Regions from separate parts of the Paenibacillus mucilaginosus 3016 genome, predicted to be linked through region 1. Evidence: riboswitches for the same ligand, from Rfam matches in the RefSeq annotation. Region 1 holds a riboswitch; the other holds the start of a gene.
What was found. Region 1 has a riboswitch for FMN ahead of ribD (bifunctional diaminohydroxyphosphoribosylaminopyrimidine deaminase/5-amino-6-(5-phosphoribosylamino)uracil reductase RibD). Riboswitches for the same ligand answer to the same signal wherever they lie in the genome.
Positions count from the first base shown of each region.

Region 1 (7,524 bases):
AGGGCTTGCCGTGGGAAGCGGTCTGGTGGCTTTCCTCGTGGTGCTCGACATTATCCCCCGGCTGGCCCAGATTACGCGCTCCTATTACAGGATCCGCTGGTACGAAGGGGCGGTCATTCTGGGAGCCCTGTTTTTCACGCTGACGGATTTTTTTGAATGGGAATACGGGCTGTTCCCGCTGGCCTCATCGCTCTTCGGGTTGTTCTCGGGGTGCTTCATCGGGATGCTGGCGGCCGCGCTCACCGAGGTGATCAACGTGCTGCCTATTCTGGCCAAGCGGATCGGGATGGAGCGATATATCATCTGGCTGCTCATGGCCATGATTCTCGGGAAGGTGCTCGGCTCCATGGTCGATTGGCTCGGCGTCATCGGGTGAATAACAGGGTCGTGAAGAGCCCATGGATCGGATAGAGGACTACAGACAGGACAGACACAGGAGGTGCTTGAGCAATGCAGAAGCAGTTGAAGCGGGCCAAATTGATCAAGAGCATTCCGCTGCGCAGGGAGGATCACGTAGAGGCGCACACCGAGCCGGAAGAGGAGCGGGACGAGCATCTGAAGGAGCAGCTGAAAGAAGAGCTTGAAGCGAAGCTGGAGGAGATCAAGGAGCAAAGCCTGGCGGCGAAGCCGGCCCGGACCGGGCTCAAAAGTCCCGGGGCCCAGAAGAAGGACCTCGAGAAGCTCGAGATCGATACGGAAGGGAATATCATCCACGCCCACCGCCGCGAGCCGGAGAAGAAGGAAGTGAAGAAAGATAGCCGGGGCATCAAGCCGGGCGAGAAGAACGACAAATCGCTCAAGGCCCAAAAAAAGCTGACCCCGCGCGAGGAGGAGCTCAAGGAAGCGGACGTGATCCCGAAGACCTTCGAGGAACTGAAGCGGGCGCTCGAAGAGCAGGTCGGGCTGAACAAAAGCTTCGACGTCATCTTCCGCGAGATGGTGTTCGGGGGGCAGAAGACCGGGATCTTCTACTTCAACGGCTTCGCCAAGGATACGGCGCTGATCTCGGTGCTCGAGCGGCTGTCCTATGCGGATTACGGGCAGGACCGGCGCCATGGGGCGTTCGACGAGAGAGAGGACCTGGGAGAACGGCGCAGGGCCGGTAAGGAAGCCGGGGATGCGCAGGGCCAAGGCGATGCGGAGAAAAAGGACGGGAAGCTGGGCGGGCTCGCCGTCATTGACCTGTTCGACGAAGCGTTGATTCCGCATATCCAGGTCGAGAAGGCCGCAAAGCTCAGCAAGGTGATCGATGCGGTCAGTGCCGGCGGCTCGGCGTTCTTCTTCGAAGGCCATTCGGAAGCGATCTGCGTGGACGCCAAGAGCTTCCCGGCCCGCAGCACCGAAGAGCCGGACCTCGAACGCGTCGTGCGCGGTTCGCGCGACGGCTTCGTCGAGACGCTCATGACCAATGTCACGCTGGTCCGCCGCCGGGTCCGGGATCCCCGCCTGAAGCTGGAGCTCACGAAGGTGGGTCAGCGCACGAAGAGCGATGTCTGTATCGCCTATATCTCGGATATCTGCGATATGGAGCTGGTGGAGGCCGTGAAGGATAAAATCCAGGCCGTGGAGGTCGACGGCCTGCCGCTGGCAGAGAAGCAGCTGGAGGAGGCGATTGTCGGGAGGGGATGGAATCCGTACCCGATGGTCCGGTATTCGGAGCGGCCGGACGTGGTATCCGCCCACCTGCTCGAAGGGCATGTGATCGTCATGGTCGATACGTCCCCGTCGGTCATGATCATTCCGACGACGTTCTTCCACCATGTGCAGCACGCCGAAGAATACAGGCAGACCCCGATTGTGGGCTCTTATCTGCGCTGGGTGCGGTTCCTCGGGATCGCTGCGTCGATCTTCCTGCTTCCCCTCTGGTACCTTGTCGTCTCCTCTCCGGAGCTCAAACCTGTAGGCCTCGAGTTCGTCGGGCCGCAGCAGGAAGGGCTCATTCCGCTGCTGGGGCAGTTTCTGATCGCCGAGCTCGGTATCGACCTCATGCGGATGGCGGCCGTGCATACGCCGACGCCGCTGGCTACCGCGATGGGCCTGGTCGCTGCGATCCTGATCGGGGATATTGCAGTGAAGACGGGGCTGTTCGTCAACGAGGTTATCATGTACCTGGCCGTAGCGGCGGTCGGTACGTTCGCCACCCCGAGCTATGAGCTTTCGCTGGCGAACCGGATCTCCAGGCTGGGCCTGCTCCTCGCCGCCGCCATCTTCCGGGTGCCGGGCTTCGTGCTCGCCTCCACATTCCTGGTGGTGTTCCTGTCGGTGCAGCGCTCTTACAACACGCCGTACATGTGGCCGTTCATTCCGTTCAATCTGAAGGCGATGGTAGACATTATGGTGCGCCGCCCGTTCCTCTCGATGAAGACGCGCATGAGCCTTACGAAGACGACGGACCGGACGCGGCAGCCCGTACGGTAAGCGGGAGCGGGGACTGCTGGACGCCTCCATCGCAGGTTTGGTTTATACAGCGGTACGGCAGCACGGCTGCACGGCAGAGAGTCCCGGCAAGGGGCTCTTTTTGCTTATACAGAAAAATGCCGATCCGGCACGCCCTCCACCGGGAAAACGGCAAAAAGCGGATGATCTTAGCTGTTGTCATCCCCGGGGACATATGGTACTTTAAATGTAATGTAAAACGATAGGACTATTATTTTATTATCCATAGGCATCCTCCGCCCCCCAAGGCGGACGGTTTTCAAGGGGAAGAAGGGGCAGGGCACGATGTATCTACACGGCACAAGCAAAATCAATGGGCAAGGACATTTGGAGATCGGCGGCTGCGACACGGTGGAGCTGGCCGCGCAGTGGGGCACTCCCCTGTATGTCATGGATGAAGAGCTGATCCGTCAGCGCTGCCGCGAATTCGTGGACGCCTTCCGGGCATCGGGTCTGCCGTTTCAGGTGGCCTATGCCAGCAAAGCCTTCTGCGTCATGGCCATGTGCCGGATCGTGGAGGAAGAGGGCATGTCGCTCGACGTCGTCTCGGACGGCGAACTGTACACCGCGCTGCAGGCGGGTTTTCCGGCGGAGCGGATTCACTTCCACGGCAACAACAAGACGCCGCAGGAGCTCGAGATGGCGGTTGACGCCAGAATCGGCTGCATCGTCGTCGATAATTTCGTAGAGCTTGCGATGCTGAACGCCATCGCCGGCGAGAAGAAGCAGCGGATGAAGATCCTGCTGCGGATCACGCCGGGGGTCGACGCGCATACGCATGAATTCATATCGACCGGACAGGAAGATTCCAAGTTCGGCTTCGACCTCGGCAACGGGGCCGCCAAGCAGGCGGTGGAGACGGCCTCGGCACTGCCGCACGTCGAGCTGCTGGGCATTCATTCCCACATCGGATCGCAGATCTTCGAGGTCGGCGGCTTCGAGCTGGCCGTGGACAAGATCACGAACTTCGCGGTAACCATGCGTGAGGAGCTCGGCGTTCTCTTCCCGGTCATCAACCTCGGCGGCGGCTTTGGCATCCGCTACGTCGACGGCGATACGCCGCTTCCCGTAGCGGAGTATGTCCGCGCCATTACGGATGCGGTGAAGTCGACGTTCGGCCGGCACGGCTACCCGCTGCCGGAGATCTGGACCGAGCCGGGCCGCAGCATTGTCGGCGAGGCCGGCACGACGCTGTATACGGTCGGCACGTACAAGGATATTCCGGGGGTGCGCAAGTACGTTGCCGTGGACGGCGGGATGACGGACAATCCGCGTCCGGCCTTATACGGCGCCAAGTATGAAGCGCTGCTTGCCAACCGGGCGAACGATGCTTCGGAAGAGACGGTCTCCATCGCCGGCAAGTGCTGCGAAAGCGGCGACATGCTGATCTGGGACGTGGAGCTGCCGGCGGTGAAGTCGGGCGATGTGCTTGCCGTGGGCAGCACGGGCGCCTACAACTATGCGATGGCGAGCAACTATAACCGGCTCCGCCGTCCCGCGGTCGTCTTCGTCAAGGACGGCCGGGCGGAAGTCGTCGTGAAGCGCGAGACCTTCGAGAACCTCGTCGGCAATGACGTGATTCCGGAGCGTCTTCAGCGTCCGGTGGTGAAGAGCCTCTAAACGCGGAGGGACCGGGCCGTACCCTGATTTAGCAGGGGCGGCCGGTCTATTTGTGCAAGAGCCCGTTTCATAGTAGAATAGAGAAGATCGGCCGGCAATCCTTGCGGCCACCATAATGGACAAGAATCTAAGGAGTGTACATATCATGGCTAAACAAGCGATTATCAAGATGGCAGACGGCAACGAAATCGTACTCGACCTGTTCGAGAATGACGCACCGAACACGGTGGCCAACTTCGAGAAGCTGGCGAACTCCGGCTTCTATAACGGCATTCCGTTCCACCGCGTCATTCCGGGCTTTGTAGCTCAAGGCGGCTGCCCACACGGTACCGGTACAGGCGGTCCCGGCTATACGATCAACTGCGAGATCAACCCGAACAAGCATGAGCGCGGAACGCTGGCCATGGCTCACGCCGGCCGCAACACGGGCGGAAGCCAGTTCTACATCTGCTACGCGCCGCAGCCTCATCTTGACGGCCAGCACACGGTGTTCGGCAAAGTCGTGAAGGGCATGGAGCATGTGGACGCGTTCAAGGGACGCGAGAAGATGGAAACCGTGCAGGTCGTGGAAGCGTAAGCTTGCGGCTCAGCAGTTAATTTCAATAGCTTGAACCTTCGGGGCAGGGTGAAATTCCCTACCGGCGGTGATGGACGGCTCACGAGTTGAGCCGCCCTCAGTCCGTGACCCGCGCATCTTCATTTCCTGGCGGAAAGGAAGATGCCGGTGGACTCGGTGCAATTCCGAGACCGACAGTATAGTCTGGATGGGAGAAGGGGAAGCGAAACGGATCGAATGTCCGGTCCGGGAAGAGCAAGCCAGGCGGGCGAGTCCCGTTCGAGCCTTGCTGTCCGCTGACGTGCGTTCATGACGCATCGTCTGTTCGGGCGCAGGCAGGAACAGGGAGCGGTGTGTCCGGCGGAGCTCTTGCCGTGATCGGGAGTAGCTTAATCCAAGCTTTCACATGCGACTACGGGTGTTTTACCCGGAAGGCGCGTGTACTTTCGCACATCCGATTTCGCTCTACCGCGATTCCTTTGGCCCCTTTTTGCTTCGGCAAACAGGGGCCTTTGTGCGTTTACCGGGAAGAATACCGGAGTAGGCGCGGAGCGGCCGAACGGGATGAACCGAAGCCCGGCGGCTGCTCCCGCAGGAACGACGGGGGAGGAGTGGAATGGGATGATCATCAATGACGAGATGTATATGCGGATTGCTCTTCAGCTGGCTGCCGCAGCCGCCGGCCAAACCGGCATCAACCCGGTCGTAGGCTGCGTGCTCGTCAAGGACGGGCGTGTGGTCGGTATGGGGGCCCATCTCAAGCGCGGCGATGCGCATGCCGAGATCCACGCGCTGAACATGGCCGGAGCCGAAGCGGCGGGCAGCACGGCCTACGTGACCCTGGAGCCCTGCAGCCATCACGGCCGTACCGGCCCCTGCAGCGACCGGCTGATCCGCGAAGGCGTCAAGCGGGTCGTCGTTGCCGCGGTGGACCCGAACCCCGTGGTGGCCGGCAGCGGCATCGCCCGGCTGCGGGCCCAGGGCATCGAGGTCACCGAAGGCGTGCTGGCGGCGGAGTCGGAGGCGCTCAACGAAGCGTTCAACAAATATATTGTGACGCGGAGGCCGTTCGTTACGGTGAAGACGGCGAGCACGCTGGACGGCAAAGTGGCCGCGGCGGGCGGCGACAGCAAGTGGATCACCGGGGAAGCCGCACGGGGCTACGTGCATACGCTGCGGCACCGCCACCAGGCGATCCTCACGGGCGTCGGCACGGTGATGGCCGATGATCCGCAGCTGACGACCCGGCTTCCGGTGCCCGGGCTCTCGCCGGTCCGCATCATCGCGGACTCGATGCTGCGGATCCCGCTGGAGTCGAAGCTGCTGCATGACGGCGAGGCGCCCGTGATCGTGCTCACGACGGCGGAGGCCCCGGAGGACCGCCGGCGTGCGCTGGAGGCGCTCGGCGTGCAGGTCATTGACTGCGGCCCGGGACCTGCGGTCGATCTCGAAGCCGCCCTCGCACGGCTCGGGGAGCTGGAGATCGGCTCCGTACTCGTGGAGGCGGGCGGCAAGCTGGCCGGCGCCTTCCTGGAGCGGCGGCTGGCCGACAAGCTTGTGCTGTTCTTCGCACCGAAGATTATCGGCGGCGGGGCGGAGGCCCCCGGCACGTTCGATTTCCCGGGGTTCCGTGCGATGCGGCAGGCGATTCGTCTTGAACGGATGACCGTAGAGACCTTCGGGGAGGATGTCTGCTTCACGGGATACCCCAGCTATGAGGCTGCCGACAGCTAGCTTGAAGCTGGCACGGCGGCGAAAGGAAGGAATCAACCATGTTTACTGGCATTATTGAAGAAATCGGTACGCTGCGGCGGATCGCCAGACAGGGGGAGGCCATGGTGCTGACCATCGGGGCAAGCCGCGTGCTGGAGGATGTGAAGCTCGGCGACAGCATCTCCGTCAATGGGGTCTGCTTAACGGTCGTGTCTTACGACAAGGAGTCGTTCACGGTCGACGTGATGCCGGAGACCTTCCGCCGGACGAACCTCGAGCGCCTGTCCTCCGGCTCGCCCCTCAACCTGGAGCGTGCGATGGCGGCCAACGGGCGGTTCGGCGGCCATATCGTGCAGGGCCATGTCGATTCAACCGGCACAATCGTGGGCCGCACCGCGGAGGCAAACGCCGTGGTGTTCCGTGTCTCGCCGAAGGACCCCGGCCTGCTCAAATATGTGCTGCCGCACGGCTCGATCACGATCGACGGAATCTCCCTGACCGTCGTAGAGGCGGACAACGCGGAATTCACGGTCTCGATCATTCCCCATACCCTGGCCGAGACCGTGCTGCAGCATAAGAAGCCCGGCGACGAAGTGAATCTCGAAGCGGACGTGCTCGGCAAGTATATCGAGCGGCTGCTTGGGTTCCAGGGAGGACAGGGGGGTTCCATGTCCCGTGCCCGCGGCCGGCTGACTGCCGATTTTTTGAGCGACAACGGGTTCCTCTAAAGGAGCCGGTACAAAGAGCAGGGCAGGAGACGGAGAGAACCGTACTGAAGGAGGGCGAGAGCTTATGTCGGAAGCAAATCAAGAAGGAAAGTCCCCGGAGCTCCGGTTTCATACCATTGAGGAGGCCTTGGCCGATCTGAATGAGGGGCGGGTCATTATCGTCGTCGACGACGAAGACCGCGAGAACGAGGGGGACTTTGTGGCGCTGGCCGAGAAATCCACGCCCGAAGTTATCAATTTCATGATTAAAGAAGGCCGCGGCCTGGTGTGCGTGCCGATTACCGAGGAACGGGCGCAGGAGCTCGATCTTCCGCCGATGGTCGCCCGCAATACCGATTACCACGGTACGGCGTTCACCGTATCGGTGGACGCGGTGGAGACGACCACCGGCATCTCGGCGGCGGAGCGCTCGCGTACCGTGCAGGCGCTGATCGACCCGGCGACGAAGCCCCATGCCTTCCGCCGTCCGGG
Region 1 is NC_016935.1:3,403,086-3,410,609, forward strand. Features, by position in the region: gene PM3016_RS14725 (stage V sporulation protein AB) at 1-376, shown strand, start outside; gene PM3016_RS14730 (spore germination protein) at 451-2,418, shown strand; gene lysA (diaminopimelate decarboxylase) at 2,722-4,056, shown strand; gene PM3016_RS14740 (peptidylprolyl isomerase) at 4,202-4,633, shown strand; FMN riboswitch at 4,664-4,836, shown strand; gene ribD (bifunctional diaminohydroxyphosphoribosylaminopyrimidine deaminase/5-amino-6-(5-phosphoribosylamino)uracil reductase RibD) at 5,234-6,346, shown strand; gene ribE (riboflavin synthase) at 6,385-7,053, shown strand; gene PM3016_RS14755 (bifunctional 3,4-dihydroxy-2-butanone-4-phosphate synthase/GTP cyclohydrolase II) at 7,118-7,524, shown strand, end outside.

Region 2 (7,524 bases), 550 kb from region 1:
GCTCAAGCTGCTGGAGCTGTTGTTTGACGTGGCCGATGCCGATTCGGAGTTTTTGTGCCAGATTCTGCAGCTGAGACGGCGCAGCGATACGAGTATTGCGGCGGTCATGGAAGAAAACTGGATGAATCCGGTATCGATCAACGATTTGGCGTACTTGTCGGGGAGAAGCGTATCGAGCTTCAAACGGGAATTTCAGACGATGTACAACAGTCCCCCGTCCCAATGGCTCCGCGAGCGGCGTTTGGAAAAAGCGAAAGAATTGCTCGCCAAATCGTCGATGTCGGTCACGGATGTATGTTTTACTACAGGCTTCGAGAACGTCGCGCACTTTTCCAAGACGTTCAAAAAGCGTTTCGGCTTCCCGCCTTCCTCGATCAGGCAGCAATCGGTCTAATTGAGCCGAAATGACAAATAAACTGAACCGTACGGCAAAGTGGGGCGCGCATGGTCCTGTTATTCTTAACTCATCGGTCGGTCACTTACCATAAAGATGAGAAGGGAAGAATGGACAATGAAGAAGAACGTATGGTTCATCACAGGCGCATCGAGAGGGATCGGGTTGGAACTCGTGCAAGCGGCGCTGCAAGCCGGACATCAAGTAGCGGCGACAGTCCGCAGCAAGCCGGAACAGCTCGCTTCCCTGCTCGGCCACCCTGCAAATTTACTGGTAACGGTGCTGGATGTAACGGACGAAGAACAGGCGAAGGAGGCCGCAGAGGAGGCGGTACGTCACTTCGGGCGCATCGACGTCCTTGTCAATAATGCCGGCTACGGACTGCTCAGCGCAGTGGAAGAAGCGACGGATGCGGAAGTGAGGCACAATTACGAAGTGAACGTGTTCGGCAGCTTGAACGTCATTCGCGCCGTCCTTCCGCAGATGAGAAAGCAGCGTTCGGGGCACGTCATCAATCTCTCGTCGGTTGGCGGACTTACCGGCCTGGCAGGATGGGGCCTGTACTGCTCGACAAAATTCGCGGTCGAAGGGATCACGGAAGCGATGGCCCGGGAGCTGGCACCTCTCGGCATCCACACGACGGCAGTGGAACCGGGCTTTTTCCGGACGGATTTCCTCGATGCGAGCTCCTTGATTCGATCCGGGAACGTAATCGAAGATTATGCGGAAACGGTAGGCGAAATGCGGAATTTTGCAACACAAGTGAACAAGAAGCAGCCTGGCGACCCGAAAAAATTGGCCCAGGCGATCCTGACGCTGGCCGGCTCCGAGCATCCGCCCGTACACCTGCCGCTCGGCAAGGATACGCTGGCCTATTATAAGGAAAAGAAAGACAGGATGGACAGCGAAATCGAACAATGGTATGACGTCATCACCGGTACGGATCATGATGATGTGAAGTAGTCCAATCGCAGCCAGGCCAGGGGGATCCCCCTGGTCTTTTTTTAGATGCAGACGGTCGGTCTGGTTCTCCATAGGCAAGAAAGGGAAGAATCAGGAGGGTTGACTGTGATAATAAGTGCACATATAATAAGTATACTTATTAATTGAGAAAGGGGCAGGAAGAACGGGATGCAGTTCGATCATGAGGAACACTCTCTCGGATTTATCCTGAATACAACGACCTCTCTGATTAAGAGAGTCATGAGCGCGCATATGAAGCAGCACGATCTGACACCGGAGCAGTTCGGCGTGCTGATGCAGCTCCGTATGCGGGATGGCATCAGCCAGAAGAAGCTGGCTGAAGTGATGTACAAGGACCAGCCGACGGTCGGCAAGATCATCGAGAAGCTGGAGAGCAAAGGATGGGTGCGGCGGGAAGCCGATCCGGCCGACCGCAGGGCTTTTGTGCTCCGCCTTACGGACGAAGCGAGCCGCAAGCAGAACGAGCTGCAGGCCTTGTCCGACCAAATGTACATTCAGGCAATGGAAGGCGTAACGCAGGAAGAGTTCAAGGAGCTTATCCGGATCATCAACAAAATTAATCGCAATTTGGTAAAGTAGTTTTTTGCAGCCAGAGAGAGAAAAGGATGGATGGAATTGAAATCGACAGTAAGATCCCTGCTACAATTGGTACCGACCCGGGTAGGCCTGGTGTTCGCAATCTTCGTGCCGATGATCTTCACGATTATCTGGATGACGGGCTACAGCGGAGCGGCGGAGAGGCTCGACCGGCTCCACATCGGTCTGGTGAACGAGGATGTGCAGAAAGGCGCCGCCATGGCAGAATACGTCGCTCAGCATGCGCCATTCCAGACGGAGATCGAACCGTCCCGCCAGGATGCCCTGGCGAAGCTGAATGAGGGGAAGACGGATATGGTGATCGTCATCCCGGCCGACGCATCGGCTGAGGCGCAGGAGCGGGGCAGCGCGAAGCTGACGTATTATGTGAACGAGCGCAATTCCGAGCTCGTGAAGTCGGTGATGGAGGGGATGGCGGGCAAGCTTACGGCGCAGCTCAACACGGTTGTGGTCCCGGATGCGAAGCCGCTTCCGATCCAGGCGGAGATGGTGAAGATGAACGGTGTCTCTGATTTCTCCACCTCGATGCTGCCGATGATTCTCGGCTTCCTGCCTTATATTGCGGTGATGACGATGAACATCCAGTTCAATCTCGCCTCCCAGATCCTGAAACGGCAGCACGGCAGGTGGCGGCTGTTCTTCGCCAGGCAGCTGCTTCTGGCAGCGGTCACCGTCGTCGTACCGTTCGTGCTGGCTGTGATTTGCAAGCTGTTCCTGACCGTACAGGGGAGCTTCTGGCAGGTGTGGGGATTTGAGATGCTTGTCTTTGCCGCATGCATTGCCGTGACACAGCTCGCCTTCGTGCTCTTCGGCAATGCGGGACCGCTCTTTAACATATTCTTGATCCCAATCCAGCTGATGACGGCGGGCAACATCATCTCCGCCTCGATGCTCTCCCCGCTGTATCGTCATCTGGGGGCGTTCCTCCCGGTACCGAACGGGGTCCAGGGGGCTATGAACCTGGTGTACGGCGGGGGCTCCCTAACGGATTATGCGGTGTCCCTTGGGCTCATCACCCTGGCTGCCTGGGGGCTCAGCGTGCTTCGGATCGCGCTGATCAAAGAGGCGCCTGCGGTTGTCCCGGTTCAATCTGCGGCTTAAGCCTGAGTACCATACTGGGCAGCATGGAAAAAAGAGAGAGTCCCTCCAAAAAGGAAGGACTCTCTCTTTTGCTGTGCGGGCCCTGAATGCCAGGATACCGAAAAAAAGGGCCCCGCCTCTGTGCGGCGGAGCCCAGCTTGATGAAGTGCTGCGGCAGCGAGCCGCGGTACATCCCTTAGGCCGCCGCGGTGCCTTGAACCGTCTCGGTCTGATCCTGCGTGCGGGTCATGAACCACAGCGTGGACCAGATCAGGATGAAGCCAACGAGCTGGCCTGCGGTGAGAGCCTGGTGGAACACCAGCCAGTTCACAAGAACGCCGACCGCCGGGAAGGACAGCTCCGCAAGGGTCGCGTAGGAGGCCTTGGTGCTGGACAGCCCCTTGTAGTACAGGAGCAGGCTGAGCAGCCCCGGGAAGAACGCCTGGAACAGCAGGTTGATGCCGATGACCGTCAGCGCGCCCGCACTGCCGGTGACCGCCCAGGCATCATTGCTTGCGAGCAGCAGAGCGGAGAGCAGCGGCAGCGCCAGCAGGAAGCGCAGGGACGTCACAACCGGGAAGTCCAGCCCCCGGCCGAGCAGGTATTTGCCCATCACCGTGGATCCGCCCCAGAGGGAAGCGGCCAGGATCGAGAAGAGGCAGGCCACCGTGCCGAGATCCGTCCAGCCGAGCTGCGGAGCGGCGAAGCCGAAGGTGAGCAGATAAGTACCGGCCAGCGCGAGGGCCAGGTACGTGAAGAACCGTGAAGGCAGAGCTTCCTTCAGCAGCACGCGCGCCAGGATGATTGCGAACAGCGGCTGCAGCTTCTGCAGCAGCAGGATCGCATTGGCATTGCCGTGCGAGAAGGCGGCCGTGAAGAGCACGGTGGCGATCGCCGAGCCGCCCCAGGAGATGAAGAGCAGGGCGCCGATCACGCCCCAGCTCCACCTGCCGCCGAGCGATCTGCGGTGCTTGATGAGCAGCGGGACGGCGACGAAAGCGAGCAGCACATGCTCGATGAAGACGATCTGGGCCGACGTGAAGCTCTCAAGGAGCAGGATGCGGAACAGGGGATCGAGCCCCCAGAGGACGGCCCCGAGGGCCACATACCAGATGCCGAGAGAGCCGCGGCTCCAGGTCATGCTTCTGTTGTTGATACGGCTGACTGCGTTTGCCAATTCAAAAACCTCCCTGAAAGATGTGGTGTTTGAATTGAACCTTCCTTTCGAAAGTAAATGCCCCCGCTGCACGAAACAACGGGGGCATCGACGAATAAACTCGTTCAAAAGTCATTTTTGAACAAGCCATTCTTCACCTTCTCCCATCCGGACTGTCACCGTCGGCCTTGGGTTCTCACCAAGTCAGTCCCGTCCCCGGCACGAAGCCGGAAGCGGGAGTCGCGGGCTGAGATACACGAACGTATCATCACCGCCGGTAGGGAATTGCACCCTGCCCCGAAGGTTCATATTCAGTTAAGTGGAATCGTAACACAGGTAAGCCGACCTGACAAGACGGTATTGGGCCCTTTTTCAGAAAATTTTCAGAAAAAGGCTTACAATGCCGCTGCCAGGGTCCGGACGAACGCTTCCAGACCGGCCTGGTCCTCTTCGTCGAAGCGGTTCTTCTCCGGGCTGTCGATGTCCAGCACGCCGAGCAGCTCGCCGTCCTTCAGGATCGGCACGACGATCTCGGACTGGGATGCCGCGTCGCAGGCGATATGCCCTGGGAACTCATGCACGTCAGCAACGCGAACGGTTTCCCTGAGGGAGGCGGAGGTGCCGCAGACGCCCTTGCCGAGCGGGATCCGTACGCAGGCCGGCAGGCCCTGGAACGGCCCGAGCACGAGCTCGTTGTTCTCTATGAGGTAAAAGCCCACCCAGTTCACGCGGCCTAGGAACTGGTTCAGCAGGGCCGAGGCGTTGGCCAGATTGGCGATGCGGGAGCTCTCGTCCGCCACCAGGGCGGCAAGCTGCGAGCACAAGGCCGCGTACTGCTCCTCCCGCGTACCGGAGTAGGTCAGGGATTGAAACATGGGGATTCCTTCTTTCATGGTAATGTCGAACCCCTCCATTGTAACGCATTTGGCTCCCCGTTTCATGAAGTTCTAGGCAAGATTTTGACAGAGCTGTTAAGAAAGCGGACTGGGAGCCGCCCGGAGGGCAAAAAGTGGTTGTCCGCGCCTCGCGGGCCATGTCATAATCGAAGCAGGGTGAATGCCCTCTACATCTAAGAAATGAGTGATGAGGTTGACCATCAGGATCATTACGGACGGCGGAGCCGATCTTCCTCAAGGGATGCCGGAGGAATGCAAGCTGCATATCGTGCCTCTCCATGTCACCTTCGGAGAACAGGCCTTCCAGCTCCAGCAGGGCATGCGGACCTTTTATTCCATCATGAAAACGAATTCAGTTCTTCCCAAAACCGCGAGTCCCTCTCCCCAGGATTTTGTGGAAGCCTTCGAACGATATCCGGCAGACGATCTCCTGGTGATCGCGATGTCATCCGGTCTCAGCAGTACGTACCAGCATGCGGTCATGGCCAGGAATATGGTGCTCGAGGAAGGAAGCCCGCGGCGTATCGAGGTCATCGACACGCGTACGGCATCGATCGGGCAGGCGCTGATTGCTTACCGGTCGTGGAAGGAGATCCAGGCCGGGCGTACCTTCGATGAAGTGGCGGCCGCCGCGCAGGCGTTTGCCGAAGGGGCGAAGACGCTCTTCTACCTCGACACGCTGGAGAATGTGGTGAAGGGCGGACGGCTCAGCCAGGGCAAGGGAGCGATCGCTTCCGTGCTCAACATCAAGCTCTTCATGCAGGCGAGCGCAGAGGGTACCGTCGAGGTCGTGGACAAGGTGCGGGGCAAGAAGAACGCGCTCACGCGCCTGATCGACAAGATCGACGAGCTTGGCGGCTCGGCAGCCGGCAAGGTGATCGGGATCGCTCACAGCACCACGGAAGAGGAAGTGCGCGGCGTACTGGACCGCATCCTTGCGAAGCACCCGTTCCGGGAGGTCTTCATTACGGAGGTCGGGCCGGTGATCGGCACGTACGCCGGCGAGGGCGGGATCGTCGTCAGCTATGCATAGATGGCAAGCCTATGAGGTCCAGAAACCGGTTCCCGGAAGGGGGAGCCGGTTTTTTTGAACATTCGTATGCCGGGCTGCGGCGGGAGATGGGGGCAGGAGGTTTTATCTTTCATTTATTACCAGAAATGCAAGGAGGATGATATACTGATAGCAGAAGCAGCAGAAGGAGGGGGAGTCAAAAATAAGCGCCTCTCCGCGGGGGAGAAGCGCTTCGAAGGTATGATCGTGAACCAGGCTTATGCGCTCCGGGCTTCCGGCAGCTTCACCGTCTGTCCCTTCGGCTTCTCGTTGGCCCGCAGGAACATCCAGACCCCGCTCAGCAGCACGGCTCCGGCCGCGGCCTGCAGCCAGGTCAAAGATTCGCCGAGCAGCAGGTAAGCAAGCAGGGTGGAGCCCAGGGGCTCGCCGAGGACGCTCATCGACACGGACTCGGGCCGCATGTACTTCAGCAGCCAGTTGAACAGATAGTGGCCGAAGAGGGTCGGGACGATCGCCAGCAGCAGGAAGTTGCCCCACTCCGCCGCCGGATAGCCGCCGAACGGGTGCCCGAGCACCAGGTTGTACACGGCAAGCACCAGAGCGGCGAACAGGAAGACGAAGAAGCTGTACAGGAACGACGGGACACGGGAGACGAGCTTTTTGCCCAGAATCATATGTACGGCTACCGCCGCCGTGCCCAGCAGGGAGAGCAGATCGCCGAGCAGGGCTTCGGTCGTCGTCCCCCAGTCGCCCCAGCCGATCAGGACGGCACCGGCAATGGCCGTCAGCATGCTGAGCACGGCCAGCGGGGTGGTCTTCTGCCCGAGGAACAGCACCGCGCCGAGCAGGACGAATACCGGCTCAAGGGCGAGGATCGCCGTGGACGAAGCCACGGTCGTGAATCGCAGGGAGCCCATCCACAGCAGGAAGTGAAGGCCGAGGGCGAGCCCGGAACAGAACAGGCCGCCCCACTCCCGCAGGGACAGCCGCGTCAGCTCGCTGCGGTACTTGAACAGGAACGGCAGCATGAGCAGGGTGGTCAGCAGCAGCCGGTACATCGCGATGACGGCGACCGGCGCATTTGACCAACGGACAAAAATGGACGAAAAAGAAATCGCTACGATGCCGACAAGCAGCAGCAGCGAAAAGGGAACGCGCGGACGCGTCTCAGTAGTCATGAGGCGGATTCTCCAATCGGTGGTGTGCGCGGCGCGGAGGCCGCTTGGCGGTTCACAAGATAAACGCCGGAGATGATCAGCAGGGCGCCGATCAGATGGTACGCGTGCAGGGATTCGCCGGTGAACAAGATGGCGAATACCGCGCTGAACAGCGGGATCAGGTTCAGGAACCCGGAACAGCGGGAGGGCCCGATGGCCGCGACGGCCGCATTCCAGGCGGTCAGTGC
Region 2 is NC_016935.1:3,958,006-3,965,529, forward strand. Features, by position in the region: gene PM3016_RS17200 (helix-turn-helix domain-containing protein) at 1-394, shown strand, start outside; gene PM3016_RS17205 (oxidoreductase) at 512-1,357, shown strand; gene PM3016_RS17210 (MarR family winged helix-turn-helix transcriptional regulator) at 1,526-1,957, shown strand; gene PM3016_RS17215 (YhgE/Pip domain-containing protein) at 1,988-3,076, shown strand; gene PM3016_RS17220 (DMT family transporter) at 3,252-4,232, opposite strand; FMN riboswitch at 4,364-4,520, opposite strand; gene PM3016_RS17225 (GAF domain-containing protein) at 4,607-5,086, opposite strand; gene PM3016_RS17230 (DegV family protein) at 5,295-6,140, shown strand; gene PM3016_RS17235 (DMT family transporter) at 6,377-7,297, opposite strand; gene PM3016_RS17240 (DMT family transporter) at 7,294-7,524, opposite strand, start outside.
Region 2: it holds a riboswitch for FMN, as region 1 does, so the genes downstream of both, PM3016_RS17220 (DMT family transporter) here and ribD (bifunctional diaminohydroxyphosphoribosylaminopyrimidine deaminase/5-amino-6-(5-phosphoribosylamino)uracil reductase RibD) in region 1, are expected to answer to the same signal.